Regions from separate parts of the Viridibacillus sp. d25.2 genome, predicted to be linked through region 3. Evidence: riboswitches for the same ligand, from Rfam matches in the RefSeq annotation. Region 3 holds a riboswitch; each other region holds the start of a gene.
What was found. Region 3 has a riboswitch for S-adenosylmethionine ahead of ACZLO7_RS21435 (acyl-CoA dehydrogenase family protein). Riboswitches for the same ligand answer to the same signal wherever they lie in the genome.

Region 1 (4,893 bases), 200 kb from region 3:
ACCTATCTTCAAATAACTATCTTGGCTTAGCAACAAATGATAACTTAAAGAAAATTGCTCAAGAAGCAATCGAAAAATACGGTGTAGGTGCTGGGGCGGTCCGCACAATCAATGGAACACTAGATCTTCACGTTAAATTAGAAGCGAAACTAGCCGAATTCAAAGGTACTGAAGCGGCAATTTCATACCAATCCGGCTTTAACTGTAATATGGCGGCTATTTCTGCTGTTATGGACAAAAATGATGCTATCCTTTCTGATCAACTGAACCACGCATCTATCATTGATGGCTGTCGCCTATCAAAAGCAAAAATTATTGCGTTTAACCACTCTGACATGGATGATTTACGTGCTAAAGCAAAAGCAGCTACTGAATCGGGTTTATACAATAAAGTGATGGTTATCACTGACGGTGTATTTTCAATGGATGGAGATATCGCTAAACTTCCTGAAATCGTAGAAATTGCGAAAGAATTTGATCTTATTACATATGTAGATGATGCTCACGGATCAGGTGTTACGGGTAAAGGTAAAGGTACAGTGAAGCATTTCGGTTTAGAAAAAGAAATCGACTTTCAAATCGGTACACTGTCTAAAGCAATCGGTGTAGTAGGTGGCTACGTAGCGGGTAAGAAGAATTTAATCGATTGGTTAAAAGTACGTTCACGTCCATTTTTATTCTCAACAGCTTTACCACCAGGTGATGTTGCTGCAATTACTGCGGCAGTTCAAATGCTAATTGATTCAACGGATCTTTGTGATCAACTATGGGAAAATGGTGATTATTTAAAAGCAGGTCTGAAAAAACTTGGATTTAATATCGGAGCATCTGAAACACCGATTACACCATGTATCATAGGTTACGAAAAACTAACACAAGCATTTTCTGCTCGTCTTTTTGAAGAAGGCGTATACGCTAAATCAATCGTCTTCCCAACTGTACCAAAAGGCACTGGGCGCGTGCGTAACATGCCAACTGCCGCACATACAAAAGAAATGCTAGATGAGGCTTTAGCTACTTATGAAAAAGTAGGTAAAGAACTAGGGGTAATTTCATAATTTTTTTAAATGCTCAGCAGATTTGCTGAGCATTTTTTATTAGGCAATTTGTTTAATGTGATTTCTTAAAATAAATTTAGTTTAGAGATACGTTTCATCGCTTCATGAAGCCTGTCCTCATCAACAAGCAGGCCTACACGTACGTACCCTTCTCCGTATTCTCCAAAACCATTACCAGCAGCAACTGCTACATCAGCTTTTTCAAGTAATAAATCAGCAAATTCTTCACTTGTATAACCTCTGGGTACAGGAAGCCATGCAAAGAATGACCCCTTAGGTGCTTTCACAGCCCAGCCAATACGCTCGCAAGCAACCTTCAATGCGTTTCGGCGGCTTTCATACATAGCTACTAACTCGGTTACGCAATCTTGCGGGCTAGTAAGTGCTGCAATGCCAGCTTTTTGCACTGCAGGAAAAAGGCTGACAAATAGATGATCTTGTACTAAATTTAATGCTTCAATCAGCTTGGCGTTACCAACTGCAAAGCCAACGCGCCATCCAGCCATATTATATGTTTTTGATAAAGTATATAGCTCAACGCCAACGTCTTTAGCTCCGTCAGCTTGTAAAAAACTCACTGGTTTGTCACCATCAAAGCCAATTGCCCCATATGCAAAGTCATGCATTACGGCAATATCGTTATCTTTCGCAAAATGCACGGTTTTATCAAAAAATGATAAATTCGCAACAGCGCCAGTTGGGTTGTTTGGATAATTTAAATACATTAATTTTGCACGATCTTTTACTTCATCTGACACAGTTGTGTAATCAGGTAGAAAGTTGTTTTCAGCTAGTAGCGGCAGTGTATCGAACTTGACATCAGCCAGTGCCACGCCTGACCAATAGTCTGGATAACCAGGGTCTGGCAGTAGCATTGAATCGCCAGGGTTCATAATAGCTAAAGGTAATTCGACTACGCCAATTTTCGTGCCAAAAAGTATAGCTACTTCTGTATTCGCATCAATTTCAACACCGTATTCTCGCGCATAAAATGCAGCAATTGCTTCCTTAAATTCAGGTAAGCCACGGAATGGTGAGTATTTATGCGCTTGTGGATTAGTAACAGCATCTTGCATAGCTTTTATAATATGTGGAGGTGTTGGTTGGTCGGGATTACCTTGTCCTAAATTGATGACATCTCTACCTTCCGCCACTGCGGCACCCACCTTTTGTACTAATGTTGCGAAAAACTGCTTCGGCAATTGCTGTAATTTCGTTGAAAATTCCATCTTTGAGCTAACCCCCTTGAATTATTTTGTTCGAAAATTTGTTATCTAGAAAAACTTTTCCTAAATACTCTATACACAATAACTATTTTGTGGATAAAATAGACGTATGTATAAAATAGTCGCAATAATAAGAGAAATATTATAGCCTTTTAAAGAAAATGTCTACAGGTGGTGGAGTTATGAAAATTGCATGTATACAGTTAAATGTTGCCTTCGGGGACATTGAAAAAAATTTTTCTAACGTTGAAAAATTTATAAGAGAGGCTGCCGATAAGGGAGCAGAAATTGCAATTCTTCCTGAAATGTGGAATTCTAGCTATGCTTTAAAGAAATTAGACGAGCTAGCAGATTCAAACGGGGAACGTACGAAGGATTTTTTACAAAAGCTTTCGAAAGAACTGCAAATTCATATAGTTGGTGGCTCAGTATCAACAAAAAAAGATGGTGAATTCTATAACACGATGTACGTCTATAACAATAAAGGAGAGCTTGTTAGCGAATATGACAAAGCACATCTTTTCCGTTTAATGGACGAGCATTTGTATTTATCCGCTGGTGATAAGCAAAATAACTTTGAGTTGGGTGATATTCCAGCCGCTGGTGTTATTTGCTACGATATTCGTTTCCCAGAGTGGTTACGTCTACACGCGTTAAACGGAGCTAAAGTAATTTTTGTTTCTGCACAATGGCCAACACCGCGTATCGATCATTGGAAAACCTTATTACAAGCACGTGCAATTGAAAGCCAATGTTTTGTTATTGCAGTAAATCGAATTAGCCATAAAAAACAGAATTTCAACGGTCAGTCAATGGTTATTGAACCTTGGGGTGAAGTATTATGGACTGGTGGAGAAGATGAAGAAATGGCGATTATCGATGTTGATTTCTCTATAGTTGACGAAATTCGCCAACGAATCCCAGTGTATGATGATCGACGACCTGAATTATATAAAGATATTTCGAAATAATACAAAATTTCTAAAAAGTGTTTGACAACTAGAATATTACACAGTAATATTTAGTTCATAACTTACAAACGAATATTGAACTTTATCTAGAGAGACCGAGGGATAGGCCCTATGACGTCCGGCAACCCCCTGAAAAGGGAAGGTGCCAATTCCTACAGAATGAGTACATTCTGGAAGATAAATCGCCAATTTACATTTACGATACTTCTTTCAGAAAATTGAAAGAAGTATTTTTTAATAGAGTAAATACCAAGTAATTCTATAGAAGTTACATAATATAAACAGATTTGAGGGATGCAGTATGCTCGATATTCAGAATCTTATGAAAGTATATAAAACAAAAAAAGGTAAAGTAACGGGCGTGGAGAACGTATCACTGAAAATCAACAAAGGTGAAGTCTTCGGTATCGTAGGCTACTCTGGAGCAGGGAAAAGCTCACTTCTACGTTGTATCAATTTATTAGAGCGACCAACGAGTGGCAGTATCGTTGTAAATGGTCAAGACTTAACGAAGCTAAAAGGTGAGCAACTTCGAAAAGCTCGTTTGAAAATTGGTATGATTTTTCAACATTTTTACTTAATCAGTCAAAAAACTGTCGGGGAGAACATCGAATTTTCTTTAAAAGCAGCAGCTACACCGCCGGCACATATTAAAGCTCGTGTAAAAGAATTGCTAGAAATGGTTGGTTTAGCTGAGAAAATCGATGTCTATCCAGCACAATTAAGTGGCGGTCAAAAGCAACGTGTCGGTATCGCTCGAGCACTTGCAAATAACCCATCTATACTACTTTGTGATGAAGCAACTTCAGCACTTGATCCAAAAACGACAGTTTCCATTTTACGATTACTGAAGAAAATCAACCGTGAGCTTGATATTACAATCGTCTTGATTACTCATGAAATGGATGTTGTTAAAGAAATTTGTGATCGCATGGTTGTTATGCAAGATGGGAAAGTCATTGAAGAGGGTGCTGTCTATGACATTTTTGCAAATCCAGTTGAGCCTTTAACCCAAGAGTTTATCAGTAGTGTTGTATCATTTGAACTTCCGCCAACAATTCTTAATGGTGTCAAAGGGAAGATGGTTAAAGTGCTATTCAAAGGGGATGTCGCTGGTGAGGGAGTCATCTCAGATATGATTCAAAACTTCGATGTACACGGGAATTTCCTGCACGGTACTATTGAGTATATTCAAGAAAAACCGCTTGGCATTTTCCTAATGGAGCTACAAGGTCATCCGGATAATGTGAAGAGAGCCATTTCTTATTTGGAAGGGCGCGGTGCGCTTGTGGAGGTGATTAACGATGTTATTTGATTTCGAACATTTCCTTAGCATGCTTCCAGATATATGGAAAGCATTTGGTGAAACATTACTCATGGTTGGTATTTCACTTAGCATTTCGCTAATCATCGGGTTACCATTAGGTATTATTTTATTTGTTACAAGCAAAGGTTTATCTTTACGAAACCGTTTTTTAAATGGCATTCTAGGATTTATCGTCAATCTTGTTCGTTCCATTCCTTATATCATTCTATTAGTAGCGTTGTTCCCACTAACCAAAATATTAGTTGGGGATACTATTGGGCCAGTAGCTGCGAGTGTTTCATTATCTGTAGCAGCAATCCCATTTTTCGCGA
Region 2 (4,893 bases), 1.2 Mb from region 3:
AGCAACTTTCCACCGCAAACTAATGCACAAACTTGTTCGTGACTAATTCCTCTAAATTGAGATTTACCACCACGTTACTTTTGTTGACAAACTCGAAGAAATTTGGGTTTTTCTATAGTCTTTTTTATTTTAAATATATAAGACCGTTGATTTCCGCTACGGTGGGCGCTTTCCGCGGGCGAGCGCCAAGCCGCTTCGTCGCTACGCTCCTGCAGGGTCTTGGACTGTCCCGCTTGTCCCGCAGGAGTCGCCACCTTCGCTCCAATCAACTACGCATGTAATATAAACAAATCTTCTGAATGATAGGAAATAATAACAATAGAAAAATTCTGAAAGAGATCAAATTGAAATTATTGCTTTGGATCAATTAGTACCTAAAGAACATCTTGTGAGAAAAATTGAGGATGTGGTGGACAACCTAAAAGGCCTTATGCTACTTTAAAGAAATTCGCAAATTGTACTTGGCAAAGTTCATAAACGAAATACAAGTTAACACTTAAAGCGCATTTTATCTCTATAAGAGGATCAAATAACCAAAATATATAAAAATAACAAAAGACATTCAGGTTGTGAGCATTCTGAATGCCTTTTGTCGACTACTGCAGACCACCCAGAGAGTGGTCTTTCCTAATTTAATTCAGTTGTATTAAGCGATAGGACCGCCGTTTTTCATGATATCTTCTGATACAACACCGAATTTTTTGAAGTTTTCTCGGAACATGTCAGCAAGAGCAGAAGCTTTTTGATCATAAGCTTTTTTATCTTCCCAAGCGTTACGTGGATTTAATACTTCAGTTGGAACACCTTCAATAGCTACAGGTATTTCTAGGCCAAAGATAGCGTCTTTTTCAGTGAAGACGTTATTTAATTTGCCATCGATTGCGGCACGAACCATTGAACGAGTATAAGAAAGTTTCATACGGTTACCAACGCCATATTCTCCACCAGTCCAACCAGTGTTTACTAAGAATACATTTACTTGGTGTTCATCGATTTTGTTACCTAACATTTCAGCATAAACTGTTGCTGGAAGTGGTAGGAATGGAGAACCGAAGCATGTTGAGAATACTGGTTCAGGTGAAGTAACACCGCGTTCAGTACCTGCCAATTTAGATGTGAAACCACTTAAGAAGTGATACATTGCTTGCTCTTTTGTTAATTTACTGATTGGAGGCAATACGCCAAATGCATCTGCAGTTAAGAAGATGATTGTTTTTGTATGACCTGCAACAGATGGATCAACAATGTTTTCGATATTTTGAATTGGGTAAGCAACACGAGTATTTTCTGTTAGTGAACCATCGTCGTAGTCAGGAATACGTGTTTCTTCATCAACTACTACGTTTTCTAACACAGTACCAAAACTGATAGCATTGTAAATCTCAGGTTCTTTCTCTTTAGAAAGGTTGATAGTTTTTGCATAGCATCCACCTTCGATATTGAATACACCGTTGTCAGACCAACCATGCTCATCATCACCGATTAATTTACGATCTGCATCTGCAGATAAAGTCGTTTTACCTGTTCCAGATAAACCGAAGAATAGTGCTACATCGCCTGCTTCACCAACGTTTGCTGAACAGTGCATTGAAAGAATACCTTGTTGTGGTAATAAGTAGTTCATTATACTGAAAATCGATTTTTTCATCTCACCAGCGTATTCAGTTCCACCAATTAGGATGATGCGTTTTTCAAGAGAAACGATAATGAAAGTTTCAGAATCAGTTCCATCTACTGCTGGGTCCGCTTTGAAAGTTGGAGCAGAAACGATTGTGAAGTCAGCTTCATGTGTTTCTAGCTCTGCTTCAGTAGGACGAATGAATAATTGATGTGCAAATAGGTTATGCCAAGCGTATTCATTTACTACTCGAATAGCTAAACGAGATGATGTATCTGCACCTGCAAAACCGTTAAATACAAATAATTCTTCTTTTTCTTTCAAGTAGTTAACTACTTTAGTGTACAATGAATCGAAGATGTCTGATGAGATTGGTCTATTTACTTTACCCCAATCAATTTTGTCTTTCGAACTTTCTTCTTCGACCATATATTTATCTTTAGGAGAACGACCTGTATATTTTCCTGTGACTGCTCTTACAGCACCATCAACAGTTAGGATAGCTTCACCGCGTGAAGTAGCTTTTTCTGTTAATTGTGGTACTGAAAGTTGTTCCAGAATATTTTCACCTTTCAATAATTCCTTCAGTTCATTCGTAATTTCTACTGAATTCATCGTTTTACGTACCATCCTTTTTATATTATTTCTCTTGTTAGAGGGGATTTATATTTCATTTTCGAAATTAGTATAACACATTTAGTTAAATAATCTATACTAATTGCAATATAATTTTTATGAAAATTGTACTTTTTTTTAAGAAATAAAAAAGGTGTTGACAACTAAGCTATAATGTTCTAATATGTGGTATTGAACGGATACTCTTATCCCGAGCTGGTGGAGGGTCAGGCCCTATGAAACCCGGCAACCTGCATTGTGTTTTTATGTGATGCGCTGGTGCTTAATCTGATGCAAGGATTTGATCCTTGAACGATAAGAGTGAAAGGTGCTTATGAATTATTCCCTTCCACTCATTAGTAATAATGGGTGGAAGGGTTTTTTTATTTAAAATAGACCAATTCCTAAATTTTTGATAAGTATATGTAATTTATGCGGTTCTATTTATATATAGTGGCACTTTCTAGAATCCTCGTGTTAAAAGCAGCAACGGCTTGGCGTTCAATCCTACTGGAAAGAACTAACATGGGTAATGAGTACCGTATCATTTCCGAGGCAATCTCGCAGATAATAGGAGGAAACCAAATGACAAACCGTCGACTGTTTACATCAGAGAGTGTAACAGAAGGACATCCAGATAAAATTTGTGATCAAATTTCGGATGCCATTTTAGATGAAATCGTTTCAAAAGACCCGAATGCACGTGTTGCGTGTGAAACTACAGTAACAACTGGTCTTGTATTAGTAGCAGGAGAGATTACAACATCAACTTATGTTGATATTCCTAAAATCGTTCGTGAAACGGTAATGGAAATCGGCTATACGCGTGGTAAATATGGCTTTGATGGTGAAAACGTTGCTGTTTTAACAGCAATCGGTGAGCAGTCAGCTGATATCGCATTGGGAGTTGACCAAGCTCTTGAAGCACGTGAAGGTTCAATGACTGATGAAGACATTGAAGCAATTGGTGCAGGTGACCAAGGTTTAATGTTTGGATTCGCTTGTAATGAAACACCTGAGTTAATGCCTTTACCTATTAGCTTGGCACATAAATTAGCTCGTCGATTATCAGAAGTTCGTAAAACACAAGAGTTGGCTTATTTACGTCCGGATGGTAAAACTCAAGTGACAATTGAATATGATGAAAATAATCATCCTGTTCGCGTTGACACAATCGTTATTTCAACTCAACATGATCCAGAAGTGACATTAGAGCAAATTAAAGAAGATTTACAAACGCACGTAATTGCTCCGGTTGTTCCTACTGAATTACTTGATGAGAACACAAAATACTTTATCAACCCAACTGGTCGCTTTGTAATTGGTGGACCAAAAGGTGATGCAGGGTTAACAGGACGCAAAATTATCGTAGATACTTACGGTGGATACGCTCGTCATGGTGGCGGTGCATTCTCTGGTAAGGATGCAACTAAGGTTGACCGTTCTGCAGCTTATGCAGCACGTTATGTTGCAAAAAATATTGTAGCAGCTGAACTTGCTGAGCGTTGTGAAGTACAACTTGCTTATGCGATTGGTGTTGCACAACCAGTTTCAATTGCAATCGATACTTTCGGTACTGGTAAAGTGAAAGAAGTAGATTTAGTTGAGTGGGTTCGTGAATTATTTGATTTACGCCCAGCAGGCATTATTAAAATGCTTGATTTACGACGTCCTATCTACAAACAAACAGCTGCTTATGGTCATTTCGGCCGTACAGATTTGAATGTTCCGTGGGAAGCTACAGATAAAGCTGCCGTTTTAAAAGATAAAGCCGGACTGTAATTCATTCTGGAAAATCCCAATAATACTAAATATCCCGAGTTACATATTGATTATTTTAGTAATCAAATGTAGCTTGGGATATTTTTTGTTTTTATATAGAAGAAACTCACAATAAGAAATTAAAAAACCTGAGAAATCGTATGAAAAAAGATACTCAGGCTTCTAGATTTAGCTATTTTTGTAGTGATTTATAATATTGTCCTTTTTCATAATACTCATTCACAATGCGATCCATATCTTTTTTATCTTCTTCAGTTAACTCGCGAATAACCTTTGCAGGGCGTCCAAATGCTAATGTGTTTGGAGGAATTTTCTTACCTTGTGAAACGAGACTGCCAGCACCAATAAATGCACCTTCACCAATTTCAGCACCATCTAGGATAATTGAAGCCATCCCAACAAGAGCGCCTTTTTTTACAGTACAGCTATGTAATGTTACTTGATGCCCAATTGTCACATCGTCTTCTAAGATAAGTGGATATGCAGGACTTTGATGTAAACAACATAAATCTTGGACATTTACTTTGCGCCCTATAATCGTAGGAGAAACATCTCCACGGATAACCGTATTATAAAAAATAGAAGAATCAGGTCCTATAGTAACATCGCCAGTGATAATAACGTTATCGCCGACAAAAACGGATGGGTCAATAGATGGTTTTTTGTCTCTGAATGGATAAATCATCGAAAAACGCCTCATTTCAAGTTATTATGTATTATTATCGTAACAAAAGGAAGCAATGAATGGAACAGTAATAGCCAGAATACGTTAAAATATATACATAGGAATTTATGAGGTGAGATAGTAATGTGGAAATGGGAAACTGACGGCCAAGCAAGAGCTGTCGCTGTAATTATACACAGTGCATACGAACATC
Region 3 (4,893 bases):
AAGCTTCAGCTGTACCGTATAGGACAAATCTAGATTGCTGTAACTTTAGCTCAATTTCACCTAATAAATGCTGTACATTAGGTAATGAACTTATAGGTGCATTTAAGCTATTTGGTTGATGGTGATTTGCGAAGTGAACTGCATAATCACGGGCTGCTTGTGCTATGCCCAAATAAGTTGCAGGAATATGCAATAACCAGCCATTGATTTTACCACCGCTCGGATGGTTTGGTAATTCGACTAAATCCGAGTCACTTACTTTAACATCTTGTAAGATTAGGTCATGACTAGAAGTGCCACGCATCGACATTACATCCCATGTTTCTTCAATAGATAGTCCAGCGGTATCTTTGTGAATTAAGAAGAACCCAACTTGTTGTTTATCCTCAATCCAAGCAGAAGTTAAAAAATAATCTAAAACAGGGGAAGCCGTAGTGAAAATTTTGCGTCCATTTATAAGCCATCCATTGTCAGATCGTACTGCATTTGTTCCAGGACGTCCGCCACGAGTGGGGCTTCCAGTGCGCGCTTCACTTACAGAACGATTCACAATAGCACCGTTTTGTACTTCATTTGCAAAGAAATTAAGCCTGTCAGCTGTCCATAATTTCTGCTCATACAATTCACCTACAACACCTAGAGTCCAGCCCATTGAAAGTGAAGTGTTTTCATCGTAGCTAGCAAGTGTTTCTTGCAAAAGAACCATATCGTAAACTGAAAATCCTTCGCCACCAAATTCTTTTGGTAAAGTAATTGCGGGGTAACCAATTTCACGAAGTTGGCTAAAGCTCTCTTTTGGAAAAATAGATAATTCATCTACAGTCGCAGCACTTTTTGCGATTTGAACTTTTAGTAACGCTAATTTATCTAACCATTGACGTTGTAGCTCTGTTTTTATAAATATCTCTTTCATAATAAATCACCCTCAAATCCTCTAAGTTTATAATTCTTATAGAATTACTATGTATTGGAGCTGTAAAAAATCTCCCATTTATAAAAGAGGGAGCTTTAATGTTGTATATGCACCCTTATCTGCCAAGATTTCTCTTGCTGGAAGTAGCACCAATCTGTTAGACAGTGGTTGCTGAAGCTTCATCGGACCAGTCCCTTAGCTTCTCGTGATAAGTAATATTTTATTGTTTCAATTATTTTACTTTTTATAAAAGTGAAAGTCAATATGAAAAACAAAGTATTTTTGTAGGGATTAAGAATCGTAGTAAATGAGCCTAAGATTAATTAAAAATGATATAGGACTCTAGTTAAATGTTGTAATGATTATACATTTTAGTGAATATTTTTTAAATTATTCTACTTTTTAGGTTTACCACTTATCAAAAGAGGGTAAATAATCTTTGGTTATTAAATTTGAGGGGGGATACTTATGCTAAAGATAGAGAATTTATCGAAAGTGTATAGGGGTGGAAAGAAAGCCGTTGACGATATGAATATTGAAATTGAACGCGGTGAATTTGTCGCCTTTATCGGTACGAGTGGCAGTGGGAAAACGACTGCCATGCGTATGATTAATAGAATGATAGAACCGACCAAAGGTACCATCTATTTGGAAGGGGAAGATTTATCGAAAAAGAATCCAGTAGCATTACGTAGGAGTATTGGATATGTTATTCAACAAATTGGTCTCATGCCACATATGACCATTAGTGAAAATATTACACTTGTACCTAAATTGTTAAAATGGTCAAAAGAAAAGAAAAATCAAACAGCAGAACGCCTCATAGAACTCGTTAATTTACCCCAAAGCTATCTTGATTTATATCCCGCGCAATTATCTGGTGGTCAACAACAGCGTATCGGGGTGCTCCGAGCATTAGCCGCAGACCAAGACATTATTCTAATGGACGAACCATTCGGCGCACTAGATCCTATTACGCGTGACACGTTACAAGACTTGATGAAAGATTTACAGCAACGTCTTGGTAAAACTGTTATTTTCGTCACGCATGATATGGATGAAGCAATTAAGTTGGCAGATCGAATTTGTATTATGCATAGTGGCCAAGTTATCCAATTTGATACTCCTGACAATATCCTATCTAACCCAGCTAATGAATTTGTGCGTGAATTTATTGGCTCTCATCGTTTAATGCAAGAAAAACCAAGTGCGAAAATTGTTGATGATGTAATGATCAAACCAATTTCTATTACATTAGAGAAAAGTATTAATGATGCTTTTCGTTTAATGGTGACAAAACGCGTTGACACATTGTTTGTCGTTGATGGACAAAATCATCTAAAAGGCTATATCGATGTTGAAGGCTTAACCACAGCACGACATACTACTTCTAGCATTTCTGAAGCAGTAGAAAAAGACGTTTTTTATGTGCGGAATGGTACAAAATTACAAGATTCAGTGCGTCGTATTTTAAAACGAAACTTAAAACATATTCCCGTTGTAGATGAAGAACACCATTTAATCGGTCTTGTTACACGTGCCAATATTGTGGACATGGTATATGACACTATTTGGGGTGATGAAGAAATAGAAGAGGATACAAATGTTATTGATCTAGAATAACAAAGAGAAACTGATACTCAACAAAACTAAACACTAACTAATAAGAAAGGATGTGAGTTGATGATTGATTTTATAACACAAAATGGCGGAGATATTGTGCAAAAAACATGGGAACATTTTTATATATCTGCTATAGCTTTAATTTTAGGTGTTGTCGTTGCAGTTCCTTTGGGTATTTTATTATCAAAACTACAGAGAACCGCTAAAATCGTTTTAGGTATTACTAGTGTTTTACAAACGCTACCTTCATTAGCTATTTTAGCAATTATGATACCGTTTTTGGGAGTTGGGAAAGTACCTGCGATTATTGCTCTATTTATCTACACACTGTTACCTATTTTAAATAATACTTATATTGGTATGAAATCCGTTAATCAAGGACTTAAAGCAGCAGGAATAAGTATGGGAATGACAAAAATACAATCCATCGGGATGGTTGAACTTCCATTGGCAATACCTGTTATTATGTCAGGTATCCGATTATCTGCAGTATATGCCATCTCATGGGCAACTTTAGCATCTTACATAGGAGCAGGTGGCTTAGGAGATTTTATTTTTAATGGGCTTAATCTTTATCAACCTGAATTTATTATTGGTGGTGCTGTGCTAGTAACTATTTTGGCTCTAATTACGGACTTCATATTATTTAAAGTGGAAAAGTGGGCTACACCAAGAGGGTTAAAAATTGAACGTTAGGAGAGGAACATGCTTATGAAATATAAACAAATAATTACCATTGGCTTGATTATGACAGTTATATTTTTATCTGCTTGTTCGCTAACGGGTTCAAGTGATGAAAATGACGTGAAAATTGCTTCAATGACAACGACAGAAAGTAAGATCATGGCTAATATATTGAAATTAATGATTGAACATGAAACGGATGAAAAGGTAGAACTGATTAATAATCTAGGATCAAGTGTCGTTCTGCACCAAGCAATGATTAACGGCGATGCAAATATTTCTTCAACACGTTATACAGGAACAGACCTTACTGGAGCATTAAAAGAAGAACCTGTTAAAGATCCTAAAAAAGCGATGGATACTGTACAAAAAATATTCCAAGAGCGATACAACCAAACATTCTTCGACACGTATGGATTTGCAAATACTTATGCATTCATGGTCACACGTGAAATGGCTGAAAAGCATCATTTGAAAAAAGTGAGTGACCTTAAAAACATCGCTAAAGACTTACAAGCAGGTGTCGATAACTCATGGGTCAATCGAGTAGGAGACGGGTATAAAGACTTTGTGAAAATGTATGGATTTGATTTTAAAGACGTTTATCCAATGCAGATTGGGCTTGTCTATGATGCAGTAGAAGCTGGTAAAATGGACGTAATTCTTGGTTATACAACAGATGGCCGTATTGCAAGTTATGATCTCATTGTATTAAAGGATGATCGACAATTCTTCCCACCTTATGATGCTAGTCCTCTTGCAAAAAATGAATTACTAGGAGCAAAACCAAAAGTAAAAGCGGCAATTGAAAAATTAATCGGTAAAATTTCAACAGAGCAGATGCAAAAGCTCAATTACGAAGCTGACAATAATCTGATTGAACCAGCTATCGTAGCCGAAAAATTTCTAGAAGAGCATAATTATTTTGAAGTTGAAGAAGGAGGGGAAAAGAATGACTGATTTAAATACGTTTCAACAGTTCTTTTACTACTTCTCTGAAAATGGTTCGTATGTATTTGAGCAGTTTATCACACATTTTCTTATCTCTATTTACGGTGTGATTTTAGCAGCTATCGTCGGGATTCCTCTGGGTATACTTATTTCAAAATACGCTAAATTATCAGGGTTTATCATTACGATAGCTAATATTATACAAACTGTACCGGCGCTAGCATTACTAGCGATTCTTATGTTAGGAATGGGACTTGGAAAAACAACGGTCATTATTACTGTGTTCTTGTATTCACTCCTACCGATTATTAAAAACACATATACGGGAATTAATAATATTAATAAGGATCTTACAGATTCCGGTAAAGGTATGGGCATGACGCGCATTCAAGTGTTGTATATGATTGAGTTACCACTATCACTATCCGTTATTATAGCGGGTATTCGTATTGCACTTGTTGTTGCAATTGGTATTACAGCAATTGGAGCTTTCGTCGGAGCCGGAGGACTGGGTGATATTATCATCCGCGGTACAAATGCTACCGATGGTACAGCGATTATTCTAGCAGGTGCTATTCCTACAGCACTTATGGCTATCATTACGGATGTGATACTTGGTTTTGTTGAGCGTAGATTGGACCCTGTAAAACGTCATAAAAATTTGACGACACCGACAGTGCAAAGCTTGAATGAATAAAGTAAAAAGCCTTGAAATCGAAATG

Region 1: another riboswitch for S-adenosylmethionine. It lies ahead of ACZLO7_RS20525 (methionine ABC transporter ATP-binding protein); the one in region 3 lies ahead of ACZLO7_RS21435 (acyl-CoA dehydrogenase family protein).
Region 2: another riboswitch for S-adenosylmethionine. It lies ahead of metK (methionine adenosyltransferase); the one in region 3 lies ahead of ACZLO7_RS21435 (acyl-CoA dehydrogenase family protein).

What each region holds. Positions count from the first base shown of each region.
Region 1 covers NZ_CM196652.1:4,187,753-4,192,645, reverse strand. The annotation lists gene ACZLO7_RS20540 (glycine C-acetyltransferase) at 1-1,058, shown strand, start outside; gene ACZLO7_RS20535 (pyridoxal phosphate-dependent aminotransferase) at 1,124-2,287, opposite strand; gene ACZLO7_RS20530 (carbon-nitrogen family hydrolase) at 2,467-3,255, shown strand; SAM riboswitch class I at 3,335-3,439, shown strand; gene ACZLO7_RS20525 (methionine ABC transporter ATP-binding protein) at 3,557-4,570, shown strand; gene ACZLO7_RS20520 (methionine ABC transporter permease) at 4,560-4,893, shown strand, end outside.
Region 2 covers NZ_CM196652.1:1,116,568-1,121,460, forward strand. The annotation lists gene pckA (phosphoenolpyruvate carboxykinase (ATP)) at 647-2,233, opposite strand; SAM riboswitch class I at 2,437-2,555, shown strand; gene metK (methionine adenosyltransferase) at 2,819-4,015, shown strand; gene ACZLO7_RS05590 (gamma carbonic anhydrase) at 4,188-4,700, opposite strand; gene ACZLO7_RS05595 (alpha/beta hydrolase) at 4,824-4,893, shown strand, end outside.
Region 3 covers NZ_CM196652.1:4,389,707-4,394,599, reverse strand. The annotation lists gene ACZLO7_RS21435 (acyl-CoA dehydrogenase family protein) at 1-913, opposite strand, end outside; SAM riboswitch class I at 1,026-1,128, opposite strand; gene ACZLO7_RS21430 (betaine/proline/choline family ABC transporter ATP-binding protein) at 1,382-2,536, shown strand; gene ACZLO7_RS21425 (ABC transporter permease) at 2,597-3,232, shown strand; gene ACZLO7_RS21420 (osmoprotectant ABC transporter substrate-binding protein) at 3,248-4,180, shown strand; gene ACZLO7_RS21415 (ABC transporter permease) at 4,173-4,868, shown strand.